2 regions of the Hydrogenophaga sp. LT287 genome follow, and region 2 is predicted to be linked to the other one. Evidence: riboswitches for the same ligand, from Rfam matches in the RefSeq annotation. Region 2 holds a riboswitch; the other holds the start of a gene.
The links. Region 2 has a riboswitch for S-adenosylhomocysteine ahead of metH (methionine synthase). Riboswitches for the same ligand answer to the same signal wherever they lie in the genome.
Positions count from the first base shown of each region.

Region 1 (7,146 bases), on a different contig from region 2:
GGATTGAGAGCCGGGGCGAACCCAAGGTGCTGGCGCTTTGCGGCGTGCTGGTGGGGCTGGGCTTCGGCTTTTTTGCCCAGCGCTCGCGGTTTTGCCTGCGTGCGGCGGTCATTGAGTTTTGGCACGGCAAGTTTGGTGACAAGCTGGCGGTGTGGTTGCTGGCCTTTGCCACGGCGGTGGTGGGCGTGCAGCTGCTGGTGGTGTCGGGCGGGCTGGACGTGAGCACGGCGCGCCAGCTGTCGGCCCAGGGCAGCTTGTCGGGCGCTTTGCTGGGCGGGCTGATTTTTGGTGTGGGCATGGTCATGACGCGGGGTTGCGCCAGCCGCTTGCTGGTGCTGTCGGCCAACGGCAACCTGCGTGCCCTGCTGTCGGGGCTGATCTTTGCGGTGGTGGCCCAGGCTTCGCTGGGTGGGGTGCTGGCGCCGCTGCGCGAGGCCATGGCCAGCTGGTGGGTGGTGGACGGTGGCCCGGCGCGCAGCGTGTTGGCGCTGGTGGGTGCAGGCCCTTGGGATGGGCTGGTGTTTGCTGCGGTGTGGTTGATCACGGCGCTGTTTTTTGCGCACCACAGCGGCTGGGGCTTCTGGAAATGGGCGGGCGGCATCGGCACCGGGCTGATGGTGGCGCTGGCCTGGGCCGGCACCTACCAGGTGATGGCGAACTCGTTTGAGCCGGTGCAGATTCAGGGCCTCACCTTCAGCGGCCCTTCAGCCGAATGGCTGATGCGGGTGCTGAGCGAGCCCGGCGAGCCATGGACCTTTGGTCTGGGGCTCATGCCCGGGGTGTTTCTGGGCTCGCTGGTGGGTGCGCTGGTGGGCGGCGACTGGAAGCTGGAAGGCTTTGGCGGCGGCTACACCATGCCGCGGTACATCATCGGCGCGGTGCTGATGGGCTTTGGGTCGATGCTGGCCGGCGGCTGCGCCGTGGGCGCCGGTATGACGGGAGGCGCCATTTTTGCCGTGACGGCGTGGCTGACCTTGCTGGGCATGTGGGTGGGTGGCGGCCTGGCCGACCGGGTATTTGACCGCCCGCACCACAAGGTCGAGGCGCCCAGCGGTGCGGCGGTGGCGCAGCAGGCGCCTTGACGCCGGTGTGTTTGGCGCCCGCTGGCCGGTTCTCAGTGCTGTTCAGCCCGCGCGCGAGGCCAGCACGGCGTTCACCACCTCCGTAAAGCCGGCGCCGCGCTCGCCCGCCGTCACATAGCGGGGCTGGTGTGGCAGCTGGTGCCAGAAACGTGCCACATTGGCCACGCCCACGCTGTGGGGAAAACGGCCAAACATGCGGGCGTCGTTGGTGGAATCGCCCACGTACACCCACTGGTCCAGTTCCGCGTCGAGGTCGCGCCCGAGCTGTTGGCGCACGACCCAGCGGGCGCCTTCCAGTTTGTCATGTCCGCCTATCCAGCCGTTGATGTGGATGGAACTCACCGTGGCGTTGAGGCCCTGGTTTTGCATCAGCTGGACCACCCGCTGAATATCTGCTGCGGGTAGGTGGTGGTGTTCGCTGTGGTCAATGGCGATGTCGGTTTCTCGGCCCGCGCTGTCTTGTGCCAGGCGGGCGTGGGGCAGCTCGCTCAGAATGTGTGCGGCCACGGTTTGCAGCCGCTGGAAGTTGGCGCGGCGCGTGGTGGCGTCTTGCAAGTAACCGCGCTGCAGTTGCCCGGTGGGGCCCCTCCACAGCGCCACTGCGCCGTTTTCCGCCACGATGGCGTTCACCGGCCAGGCCAGGGCAAACGCTTCGCTCCACCCCGAGGGGCGCCCGGTGATGGCAAACACCGGCAGCCCTGCGGCCCGCAGCCGGTGCAGGGCGTCCAGCGCGTCAGGCGTGATGGCCCCTTCGGTGGTCAACGTGTCGTCAATGTCGGTCAGCACGCCGGCAATGCGCGCGCGGGCTGCTTGGGGCCAGCTGGAAAGGGGGGAATGGGCAAACTGGGGCATGAAAGCGCGCCAGTTTCGCACACACGCAAAAAGCCGGACTGCGCTAGAATTGCGGGATCCGAGGAGCGTTGCAGCGCACCCCTGGCCACCGGCCAGCGCGGGGCGTGAGGCTCGGAAATAAATGCAACGACGCTCATCCACCTCTGGTGCGATGGGCTTTTTTTTGCCCGCGTTTCGCGCCCAAGGTGGTTCATTCAACCTGTATTGGAGCGAACCATGAACGCACGCATTCCTTCCGCCCTCAACGCTGACTGCGTCATTGCCGACATTGGCCTGGCCGACTGGGGCCGCAAAGAAATCAAAATTGCCGAAACCGAAATGCCCGGCCTGATGGCCATCCGCGAAGAGTTCGCGGCCAAGCAGCCCCTGAAGGGCGCACGCATCACCGGTTCGCTGCACATGACCATTCAAACGGCCGTGCTGATCGAGACCCTGCAGGCGCTGGGTGCGCAAGTGCGCTGGGCTTCCTGCAACATCTTCTCGACGCAAGACCACGCCGCCGCGGCCATCGCCGCCGCCGGTACGCCGGTGTTCGCCATCAAGGGCGAAACCCTGGCCGACTACTGGGACTACACCCACCGCATCTTTGACTTTGGCGCCGCCGGCACCGAAGGCGAAGGCCCCAACATGATCCTGGACGACGGCGGCGACGCGACCTTGCTCATGCACCTGGGCAAGCGCGCTGAAAAAGACGCATCGTTGCTGGAGAACCCCACCAGCGAAGAAGAAACCTGCCTGTACGCCGCCATCAAGGCGAAGCTGGCCGAAGACGCCACCTGGTACAGCCGCAAGAGCGTCCAGATCATTGGCGTGACCGAAGAAACCACCACCGGCGTGCTGCGCCTGAACGAGATGTCGGCCAAGGGCTCGCTCATGTTCCGCGCCATCAACGTGAACGACTCGGTGACCAAGAGCAAGTTCGACAACCTGTACGGTTGCCGCGAGTCGCTGGTCGATTCGATCAAGCGCGCCACCGACGTGATGATCGCCGGCAAGGTGGCCGTGGTGGCCGGCTACGGCGACGTGGGCAAAGGCTCGGCCCAGGCCCTGCGCGCCTTGAGCGCTCAGGTGTGGGTGACCGAGATCGACCCCATCAACGCCCTGCAGGCCGCGATGGAAGGCTACAAAGTGGTGACCATGGAATACGCCGCCGACAAGTGCGACATTTTCGTGTCCGCCACCGGCAACAAGAACGTGATCCGCTACGAGCACATGGCGGCCATGAAAGACCAGGCCATCGTTTGCAACATCGGTCACTTTGACAACGAGATCGACGTGGCTTCGCTGGAGAAGCTGACCTGGGACGAGATCAAGCCCCAGGTGGACCACGTGGTGTTCCCGGACGGCAAAAAAATCATTCTGCTGGCCAAAGGCCGCCTGGTGAACCTGGGCTGCGCCACCGGCCATCCCAGCTTCGTCATGTCATCCAGCTTTGCCAACCAGACCATTGCGCAGATCGAGCTGTTTTGCCATGCCGACGGTTACGACGTGGGCAAGGTCTACACGCTGCCCAAGCACCTGGACGAAAAAGTGGCGCGCCTGCACCTGAAGAAGGTGGGCGCCCAGTTGACCGAGCTGAGCGACGAGCAAGCCGCTTACATCGGCGTGCCCAAGCAGGGCCCTTACAAGGCCAATACCTACCGGTATTGATGGTTCACCCGGCGCCGGCTGCGGTATCCCCCCTCAGGGGACGAGCCAGCTCTGCGGCACACTGGGTTTGAGCGGCCTGCGGGCCGCTCTTTTTCGCGCCAGACTGGCATTGGTTTTCGTTTTGATTGCGGTTCTTCATGCGTGCTGACCAGCTTCTCGTTGAACGCGGCCTGGCCGCTTCACGTTCTCAGTCCCAGCGGCTCATTGCGTCGGGCGTGCGTTGGCGTGTGTCGGGCGGCGACTGGAAAGTCGTTGCCAAAAACGGCGACGAGCTGCGCGAAACGGTGGAGCTGGAGCTGCTGGACGGCGCCGAATCGCGCTTTGTATCGCGGGGCGGGCTGAAGCTGGACGGCGCCCTGAGCCAGGTGGCTATGCCGGTGTCGGGCATGCGCTGCCTGGACGTGGGCCAGAGCAGCGGTGGCTTTACCGACTGCTTGCTGCACCGCGGGGCCGCCCAGGTTGTGGGTGTGGACGTGGGCCATGGCCAGTTGCACCCCAGGCTGCGTGCGGACGCCCGCGTGGTGTGCATTGAAAAATGCAATGCGCGCGAACTGGATGCCGAGGCTGTGGCTGCGGCGGGTGGCGGCGAGGCTGCGTTTGACCTGATCGTGGGCGACCTGTCGTTCATTTCGCAGACGCTGGTGTGGCCCGCCATCGTGCCCCTGCTCAAGCCCGGCGGCCGCCTGCTGATGCTGGTGAAGCCGCAGTTTGAACTGCAGCCCGCCCAGATTGGCAAAGGTGGTCTGGTGAAAGACCCCGCCAGCTACGCCGTGGTGCGCGAGCGCCTGGAACAAGCCTGCCGCGACCACGCACTGACGCTGCTGGATTACTTTGAAAGCCCGATCACCGGCGGTGACGGGAACCGCGAGTTTTTTGTGTTTGCCCGCGCCGCAGATTGATGCACGCGACGGCGAACACGCCTGTTTTTGAAGGAGGACCCGACATGGGCCTACCCCTGAGTTTTGAATTCTTTCCGCCCAAGACGCCTGAAGGCGCCGAAAAACTGCGCCTGGTGCGCGAGCAGCTCTACACGGTGAAGCCTGAGTTTTGCTCGGTCACCTACGGCGCGGGCGGCTCCACGCAGCAAGGCACGTTTGACACGGTGCGCGCCATTCAGGCCGAAGGCGTGGCGGCAGCTTCGCATTTTTCGTGCATTGGTGCCACCAAAGCCAGCGTGCTGGAACAGCTCGCCACGCTCAAGGCCATGGGCGTGAAGCGCCTGGTGGCGCTGCGCGGTGACCTGCCCAGTGGCTACGGCATGGGCGGCGAGTTTCACTACGCGAGCGATCTGGTGGCGTTCATCCGGACGGAGACCGGCAGCGACTTTCACATTGAAGTGGCCGCCTACCCCGAGGTGCACCCACAAGCCAAGTCGCCCGATGCCGACCTGCAGGCCTACGCCACCAAAGTGCGGGCCGGTGCCGACTCGGCCATCACCCAATATTTCTACAACAGCGACGCCTACTTCCGCTTTGTGGACGACGCCTACAAGCTCGGCGCCGATGTGCCGGTGGTGCCGGGCATCATGCCCATCACCAGCTCCACCCAGCTGATGCGCTTTTCGGACGCCAGCGGCGCCGAAATCCCGCGCTGGATCCGTTTGCGCCTGCAAGCCTTTGGTGACGACACCGCGTCCATCAAGGCCTTTGGCCTGGACGTGGTGACCGACCTGTGTGACCAACTGCGCAACGGTGGTGTGCCCGCGCTGCACTTCTACACCATGAACCAGAGCGCGACCACGCTGGAAATCATCAAAAGGCTGCAACTGGGGTAACTTGTCGGGCTGGCCAAAAACATCAGAGAGGAAACGCCATGCCCCTTCACTTTGAACCCTTAAACGCACCAGCGCGCCGGCACTGGGCGCTTGTCTGCCGGCCCTTGCTGGCAGTGCTGGCGCTCGGCTTGGCTGCTTGCAGCAGCCCACTGCCCAGACCGTCTGGTGAAGCGGCTCTTGCGCCAGTGCCACTGGCTGCGGTGCCTGTCACGCCGTCCAGCAGACCTGCAGCGCAAGCCCGAGTACCCAAGCCCGCTCCATCATCGGTAGACGTTGATCCTGCCGGCTCAGTGGCCGTTGAGCCCGAGGCCGCAACTGCGGCAGAAACCGTTGCACCACGCAGCCCGGCCACTGATGCTGGCACCGTGTTTGCCAAGGGCCGCGCGTCCTGGTACGGCAAGCGTTTTCATGGCCGGCGCACCGCCAACGGCGAGCGCTTTGACATGCATGCGCTGACCGCTGCGCACAAAACCTTGCCGTTTGGTACCCGCGTGCGGGTGCGCAGCGTGCACACGGGCAAAGAGGTGGTGGTGCGTATCAACGACCGGGGGCCTTACGCCCACCAGCGGATCATCGACCTGAGCCACGCCGCAGCCACCGCACTGGGCGTGCGCGAACGCGGGGTGACCGAGGTGCACTTGCTGCGAGAATGAGCGCGCCCCGTTGGCATCCAACCTCGCAGGAGACACCCATGAAACTCGAAACCATCGCCGTGCACGGCGGTTACACCCCGGACCCCACCACCAAGGCGGTGGCGGTGCCGATTTACCAGACCGTGGCTTACGCGTTTGACGACACGCAGCACGGCGCCGATTTGTTCGACCTGAAAGTGGCGGGCAACATCTACAGCCGCATCATGAACCCCACCAACGGCGTGCTCGAAGCGCGCCTAGCGGCCCTCGAAGGCGGCATCGGTGCACTGGCCATGGCCTCGGGCATGGCGGCCATCACGGCGGCGATCCAGACCATCGCCGAGAGTGGTGACAACATCGTCTCGGCCTCCACGCTCTATGGCGGCACCTACAACCTGTTCGCACACACCTTCCCGCAGCAGGGCATCACGGTGCGCTTTGCCGACCCGCGCGACCCAGCCGCGTTTGCCGCGCTGATCGACGAGCGCACCAAGGCCATCTATTGCGAGTCCATCGGCAACCCGCTGGGCAACGTGACCGACATCGGCGCGCTGGCCAAAGTGGCGCACGCCGCGGGTGTGCCGCTGATCGTGGACAACACGGTGACCAGCCCCTACCTGTGCCGCCCGTTCGAACATGGCGCCGACATCGTGGTGCACTCGCTCACCAAATACCTCGGCGGCCACGGCACCACCATCGGCGGCGCCATCGTCGACAGCGGTAAGTTCCCGTGGGCTGAACACAAGACCCGCTTCAAACGCCTGAACGAACCCGATGTGAGCTACCACGGCGTGGTCTACACCGAGGCGCTGGGCGCCGCCGCCTACATTGGCCGTGCGCGCGTGGTGCCGCTACGCAACATGGGCGCTGCGCTCTCGCCCATGAACGCGTTCCAGATCCTGCAAGGCATTGAAACATTGGCGCTGCGCATGGACCGCATTTGCGACAACGCCGTGAAGATTGCCACCCATCTGCAAAACCACCCCAAGGTGGCCTGGGTCAACTACGCCGGCCTGCCCGGCCACAAGGACCACGCGCTGGTGCAGCAGTACATGGGCGGCCGTGCCTCCGGCATCATCAGTTTCGGTCTCAAGTCGTCCGATGCGATTGCCGCCGGTACCCGCTTTCAGGACGCGCTGCAACTCTTCACCCGCCT
Region 1 covers NZ_JBVPZC010000009.1:63,004-70,149, forward strand. The annotation lists gene AC0GNR_RS09360 (YeeE/YedE family protein) at 1-1,082, shown strand, start outside; gene AC0GNR_RS09365 (HAD-IIB family hydrolase) at 1,125-1,934, opposite strand; S-adenosyl-L-homocysteine riboswitch at 1,989-2,076, shown strand; gene ahcY (adenosylhomocysteinase) at 2,151-3,584, shown strand; gene AC0GNR_RS09375 (TlyA family RNA methyltransferase) at 3,722-4,483, shown strand; gene metF (methylenetetrahydrofolate reductase [NAD(P)H]) at 4,528-5,358, shown strand; gene AC0GNR_RS09385 (septal ring lytic transglycosylase RlpA family protein) at 5,649-6,011, shown strand; gene AC0GNR_RS09390 (O-acetylhomoserine aminocarboxypropyltransferase/cysteine synthase family protein) at 6,050-7,146, shown strand, end outside.
Region 1: another riboswitch for S-adenosylhomocysteine. It lies ahead of ahcY (adenosylhomocysteinase); the one in region 2 lies ahead of metH (methionine synthase).

Region 2 (7,146 bases):
GACAAAGCAGTGCTGCAAGAGTATTACCAGACACATGGCGTGCGCCCTGCCAGCCGCGAAGAGGCTGATCTGTTGTCTCGCGAGAACCAGCGAAAGGAAGCTGAAGCGCGCGAGGCGCAACGCAAGCAGCAGATGGCCGAGATGGAGCAGCTCCGTTTCGAACAGGAAACCAAACGCCGGGCCGACGAGGTATCGGCGGCGCTGCGGCGCTCAGAAGAGGAAGCGGTGCGAAAGGCGCTGAACAAACCGTGAGCAGACACCCTGGTGCGCAGCGAATACGCCCCAACCGCCTCAGGTTGGGACTTGCGTGCATGTTCATAGCGGGCACGCTGACGGCCTGCTCGGGCGACGAAGCCTTCAGCCAGAAAGCATTCGCCGGGAAATGGCAGTCGTCGCGCTCCACCATTCCTATTCATCTGTACGAAAACGGTGAGTGGGAAATCAGGCGCGACAGTGGTGAGGTGCTGCAATACGGTGTCTGGCATTACCAAGGCCACCGCATCGTCTGGACTTTCAAGGCCGGCGACCATTTAGACCACGAGGCCAATTCGGTCCTTTCGGTCACGAAGGAAACGTTCAGCCTGCGCGAGCAGGATCAAAGCACCACCGTGTTCAGTCGCCTGGATTGAACACGTCCCTTCAGGGCGCTTAATTGCAGCGCTCTTGGTACCGGGTTTCAAACAACCCCAGGTCGCGCTTTTCGCCTTCGGTCAGGTTCGTGCGTTTCTTGCGGGATTCCAGTGCACTGCGCATCTCCATGCATTGATCCGACTTGCGTTTGACCTCGTTGGCGCTGAGCAACTGCTGTTTTTTCATCGCGTAGTCTTGTTCGGCATTCAGTTGCTCGGTCTCGCGCTTTTCGGCGTACCAGCGCCGCTGCGCTTGCGACTGGTCCTCAGCACACTGATCGTTGTAGTTCCGCCGCATCTCGGCAAAGGAAGGCTGATTGCGCATCACACTCGGAGCCGTGCGCTGAGCTTCCAGCATCGAAGCGCACTTTGGACTCATGTATTTCAGTTCGGGTACCGGGCCTCTTTGAGCCATTACAGGCAAAGCCAAAAGGGCCATGGAACCAGCCAGGCAAACCGAAAGGGAAGACGTCATGCGTACCAGGCTTCGAATCATTTTCACTCCGTGAATCTTTATATGGAATGCGAAATGGCACAGCAACACGCCTGTTCGCAATACCCCGATTTTAATCAACGCGTATTCACTATCTGGACCCTGCAGCGCCCACGCGCGTCCTTTTGTCGTCCCGGCCTCCATCCGTGGGCAGGCTTTCTATGACCAACCCTTGGCACGCAGACGCTAAGCCATGCGGGACAAGAGAATGGGTTCGGCTACTGAAAATCGACTTGCCATGGAGGCAAATCGCGTGGCTCATCAGGTCAACGGCCAAGTGCTCACGGAAAATGAACGACCTCCGGCTTATCCAACCCACTGCACGCTCTTATGACGCTCGAAGATCTCAACGCCACACACGCCTTGGCCAATCACCTGACCTTCATCAGCGGTCCTGGTGGCCTGCCCTTTTTGCAGGTGCGCAACGCGCACGCCGAGGCGGTGGTGTCGTTGTACGGCGCTCAGGTGCTGTCGTACCGACCGGTGGGCGCGGAGGCCGATGTGCTGTTCCTCAGCGAGCGGGCGAGCTACGAGGCGGGCAAGGCCATACGCGGGGGTGTGCCGGTGTGCTGGCCGTGGTTTGGCCCCGACCCGCAGGGCCTGGGGCGGCCGAACCATGGTTTTGCGCGTACCCGGCTGTGGTCGGTGCTGAACACGGACGCCACTCCAGCGGGCGAAACGCAGGTAACGCTGGGCCTGCGGGACACGCCCGACACCCGCGCCCTGTGGCCGCACGCGTTTGAGCTGACGCTGCAAATCACCGTGGGCACCACGCTGCGGCTGGCGCTGACCACGCGCAACACGGGCGATGCGCCGTTTCAGATCACGCAGGCGCTGCACAGTTACTTTGCGGTAGGCGACATAGCGCGCACCGCAGTGACTGGGCTGGAGGGCTGCAGCTACATCGACAATGCCACCGGCGCGGGCGGCGCGGTGAAGCGGCAAACGGGTGCCGTGCACATCGCCGCCGAAGTGGACCGCATTTACACCGGTGTACCCGCCGCACTGACGATCGTTGATGACGCTTTGCAGCGCCGCACCCGCCTGAGCGCACAGGGCAGCCGCACGGCGGTGATGTGGAACCCCTGGATCTCCATCGCTGCAGGCATGACCGACCTGAAGGACGACGCGTACCTGCGCTTCGTCTGCGTGGAAACCGCCAACGCGGCGGACGAGGTGGTGACAGTGCCGCCAGGTGGCGAGCACGGTATGGCGGTCGAGGTATCGGTCTAGTTCTGCTGCCTCTGGCGGTTCGCCTCTTCCATCTGGCGGAACCGGACACAGACCGGGTCGGCCGCCCGGGCGGCGTCGTTGCAGGCTCGAATGCGGCAGATGTCCCGGGCGATGAAGTTGCTGCGATCGGCACACTGCTGGTCCACCGATGCGGTAACTGCGGGCAAACGGTCCGATTCGCCTGGGGCCGATGGTCGCGGCAATCCATCAGCCTGGGTTGCGGCAGGTTCCGGCTGTGGGGTAGCGGGCGGGCTCTGTCGTTCGGCCTGCGCAGTACCGCGCGGGTTGGAAGCTTTGGCGGATTTGGGTTCTTTTTTCACGGGTACCGGGCGGGGCGGGACTTCGCTCGGGAGCAGGGCTTCTGCAACGGCTGGCACCGTTAGGGCGGCGGTGATGGTGACCTGCACCCGTGGCCCTGCGGTCGGCTCTGGCTGGGCCACCACAGGCGCCCCAACCGGCACATAGGGCGCAGCAGGGTGCTGTGCCTGTACCCACCAGGCAGCACCAATTGCAACCAGCAAAGCCGGGCCGATGATCCAGCCCCAGCGGCGGCGAGCCAACACCACACCGGTGCTGGCCGCTGTACCAGGCAGGCTCGGGCTCAGCGAGGCCTCGCAGGACTTGCACACCGTGGCGGAGCGCCGGTTGAGCGCATGGCACGCAGGGCAGGCCAGCCCTCTAGACGCCGGCGCAGGCGCAGGCGCAGGCGCAGGCGCAGGCACAGCCGCAGCGAGCGGCACGAGCGCCTGGGCGCACCCCTTGCAAAATTTGGCTTTGTCCCTGTTTTCGGCACCGCAAGCCGCGCACACCGCCATGAATCACCCCAAGTCCAACACTGTGCTGGCCTTGTAGCACGCGCTTCCTGCACCACCCCCCACCGTCAGGTCGGCGGCCAACCCGGCTGGACGAGCGGCTTCAGAGGTTGGTGCCCAGCCAGCGCTTGAGATCGGTCACCGCCACGCCGCTGCGCGCGGCCAGGTCTTGCATCTGGTCTTCGCCGAGTTTGCCCACGTTGAAATAGGTGCTGTCGGGGTGGCTCAGGTAGAAACCGCTCACGCTGGCGGCCGGCGTCATGGCCAGGCTTTCGGTCAGACCCATGCCAATGTCGTCGCACTGCAACAGCGCAAACATGGCGCGCTTGACCGAATGGTCGGGGCAGGCCGGGTAGCCCGGTGCGGGGCGGATGCCCTGGTACTTTTCTTTGATGAGCTCTTCGTTGCTCAGCGCCTCACCCGCGGCGTAACCCCACAGGTCGGTGCGCACGCGGTGGTGCAAACACTCGGCAAAGGCTTCGGCCAGGCGGTCTGCGAGCGACTTGAACAGAATGGCGCTGTAGTCGTCGTGCGCGTCGAGAAACTGCTTTTCTTTCTTTTCGCTGCCCAGCCCGGCGGTCACGGCGAACAGGCCCACGTAGTCGTTGGCCGCGCCCTTGGGCGCCACAAAATCGGCCAGGCAGCGGCTGGGGCGCATCACGCCTTCCACCATCTGCTTTTCGGTTTGCTGGCGCAGGCCGTGCCAGGTCAGCGCCACCTGGCTGCGGGTCTCATCGGTGTACAGCTCAATGTCGTCGTCGTTCACCGTGTTGGCCGGGTACAGACCGATCACGCCATTGGCGCTGAGCCAGCGGCCTTCAATGATCTTCTTCAGCATGGCCTGCCCATCAGCAAACACCTTGCGGGCCTGCTCGCCCACCACGGCGTCGTCCAGGATGGCGGGGTACGGGCCGGCCAGGTCCCAGGTCTGAAAGAACGGCGCCCAGTCGATGAATTTGGCGATCTCGGCCAGGTCGAAATTCTTGAACTGGCGCTTGCCAATGAACTTGGGTTGGGTGGGTGTGAAGCCCGCCCACTTGATGGGCGTTTTGTTGGCGCGCGCCTGCGCCAGCGGCCACAGCGTCACCTGCTTTTTGTTGGCGTGCTGGGTGCGCACCTTGTCGTAGTCGGCGTTGAGTTCGGCGATGTATTTGGCCGCCTGATCGCTCAGCAAACCCTGCGCCACGCTCACGCTGCGCGAAGCGTCGGGCACATACACCACCGGGCCGCTGTAGTGCGGCGCGATCTTCACGGCGGTGTGCACACGGCTGCAGGTGGCGCCACCAATGAGCAGTGGAATCTGCGCGTCGCGAAAGTGCGCGTCTTTCTCCATCTCGCTGGCTACGTACTGCATTTCTTCCAGGCTGGGCGTGATCAGGCCCGACAGGCCCACGATGTCTGCGCCCTCTTTCTTCGCCATGGCGAGGATCTCGTGGCAGGGCACCATCACGCCCATGTTCACCACCTCGAAGTTGTTGCACTGCAAAACCACGGTGACGATGTTTTTGCCGATGTCGTGCACGTCGCCCTTCACGGTGGCAATCACAATCTTGCCCTTGGCTTTCACGTCGCCACCGGCCGCCTGCAGCGCCAGCTTTTCGGCTTCGATGTAGGGCAGCAAGTGGGCCACGGCCTGCTTCATCACGCGCGCGCTTTTCACCACCTGCGGCAGAAACATCTTGCCCTGGCCAAACAGATCGCCCACCACGTTCATGCCGTCCATGAGCGGGCCCTCGATCACGTTCAGCGGGCGCCCGCCGGCGGCCTCAATCAGGCGCCACATTTCTTCCGTGTCTTCGGTGATGTGCTCGTTCATGCCGCGCACCAGCGCGTGTGTGAGCCGCTCGCGGATGGGCAGGCCGCGCCACTCGTTTTTCTTGCTGTCGTCCTTGGCCGCGCCCTTGGCGTTTTCGGCCACTTCCACCAGGCGCTCGCCCGCATCAGGCCGGCGGTTCAACACCACGTCTTCCACGCGCTCCCGCAACTCGGGCTCCAGCTCGTCGTACACGCCCACCATGCCCGCGTTGACGATGCCCATGTCCATGCCGGCTTTGATGGCGTGGTACAGAAAGACGGTGTGGATCGCCTCGCGCACCGGGTCGTTGCCCCGAAAGCTGAACGACACGTTGGACACACCGCCGCTCACCTTGGCGCCCGGCAGGTGCTGCTTGATCCAGCGCGTGGCGTTGATGAAATCGACCGCGTAGTTGTTGTGCTCTTCAATGCCGGTGGCGATGGCGAAGATGTTGGGGTCGAAGATGATGTCTTCCGGCGGGAAACCCACTTCATCCACCAGCACGCGGTAAGCGCGCTCGCAAATTTCCACCTTGCGCTCGTAGGTGTCAGCCTGGCCCTTTTCGTCAAAGGCCATCACCACCGCAGCGGCGCCGTAGCGCTTCACCAGCCCGGCCTGGCGCTTGAACTCGTCCACGCCCTCTTTCATGCTGATCGAGTTGACGACGCCCTTGCCCTGCACGCAGCGCAGGCCGGCTTCAATCACGTCCCACTTCGAGCTGTCCACCATCACCGGCACACGCGCAATGTCGGGCTCGCCGGCGATCAGGTTCAGGAACTTCACCATCGCGGCCTTGCTGTCCAGCATGGCCTCGTCCATGTTGATGTCGATGATCTGCGCACCGTTTTCCACCTGCTGACGCGCCACGGCCAGCGCCTGCTCGTATTCGCCGTTCAGGATCATGCGAGCAAACGCCTTGGAGCCGGTGACGTTGGTGCGCTCGCCCACGTTCACAAACAGGCTGTCGGTGCCAATGCGCAGCGGCTCCAGGCCAGACAGCAGCATGGGCGGCACGGCCACGGCGGACGAAGAAGAAGACGAGGTGGAATCAACGGACATGGGGCTCACCAGGGTTGCAGGCTGAAACTGGTGAGCGCCGTTGGGGGCCGGACGGACCGGCGGGGCGGTAGACGCCCGGTGTCTCAAGCCTGACGCCCACCGGGTCGGTGGGTCGCTGCAGCGCTCCTTGAGAGGGATTGATTTTAAAGCATGGCCCAGTGGCACTCTGCTGCGGGGCTTGTGCGCTCATGGAGTGCTTCAGCAGCTAGGTAGACCTGCCTTGACCTCGTTTGGGTGAGGTAGCCGCTCAAGCCTCTCAAGATCGCCCGGCCAGCAGCCCCACCAGCTCAGCAGGGCCCGCCTCACGCGTGTAAAAGCCTTCTTTCGTTGGATGGCAGGGTTTTAAAGCCTGCTTTCATGTGGTTCATCACGTCTCTGGTGCGATGTTTGCTTGCAGTACCCGCAACCGCCACACAGCCATGCCACCGCACCGCCCACTTTCCGACGCCAGCGACCCCGCCACCGACTGGCCCACCCAGGAACTCCTGCTCATGCGCGAGGTGATGAAGCTCGTGGGCCGTAGCCTGGCGCCGGCGTTTGTGCTGCGCGAAATGCTGCACCTCATGAGCGAGCTGCTGGGCCTGAACCGGGGGCGCATGGTGCTGGCTGACGAGGTGTTGCCGGACCAGCCGCGCACGGCTTCGGTGCGCCATGCTTACGGCCTCACCACCGACGAGGCGGCGCGCGGCGTGTTCCGTTGGGGCGAAGGCATCACCGGGCGGGTGCTGGCCAGCGGGCTGCCCGCCATCGTGCAAGACGTGGACGCCGAACCCCTGTTTTTGTTTCGCACCGTGGCGCGGGCCGAGCTGCCGCCGCAGACCGTGGCCTACCTTGCGCTGCCCATTGAAATCAACGGCGCCACCGTGGGCGTGCTGGGCTGCCACCGCATCCGCAGCCGCCAGCGCCACCTGAACGACGACCTGGCCGTGCTGCGCCTGCTGGCCACGCTGGCTGGGCAACTGCTCCAGCTGGAACAGCTGGTGGCCGAGCAAACCCGCCAGCTCGAAGCCCGCAACGAAGTGCTCAGCCGCGCGCTGGACACCCACACCGCGCGCTACGGCCTCATTGGCCGTTCGCCCGCGCTGCTGCAAGCGCTGGGCGAGCTGGAAAGGGTGTCGCAATCCC
Region 2 covers NZ_JBVPZC010000037.1:2,141-9,286, reverse strand. The annotation lists gene AC0GNR_RS17635 (hypothetical protein) at 1-252, shown strand, start outside; gene AC0GNR_RS17630 (hypothetical protein) at 312-629, shown strand; gene AC0GNR_RS17625 (hypothetical protein) at 649-1,104, opposite strand; gene AC0GNR_RS17620 (D-hexose-6-phosphate mutarotase) at 1,453-2,355, shown strand; gene AC0GNR_RS17615 (double zinc ribbon domain-containing protein) at 2,352-3,170, opposite strand; gene metH (methionine synthase) at 3,271-5,967, opposite strand; S-adenosyl-L-homocysteine riboswitch at 6,047-6,156, opposite strand; gene AC0GNR_RS17605 (sigma-54-dependent Fis family transcriptional regulator) at 6,441-7,146, shown strand, end outside.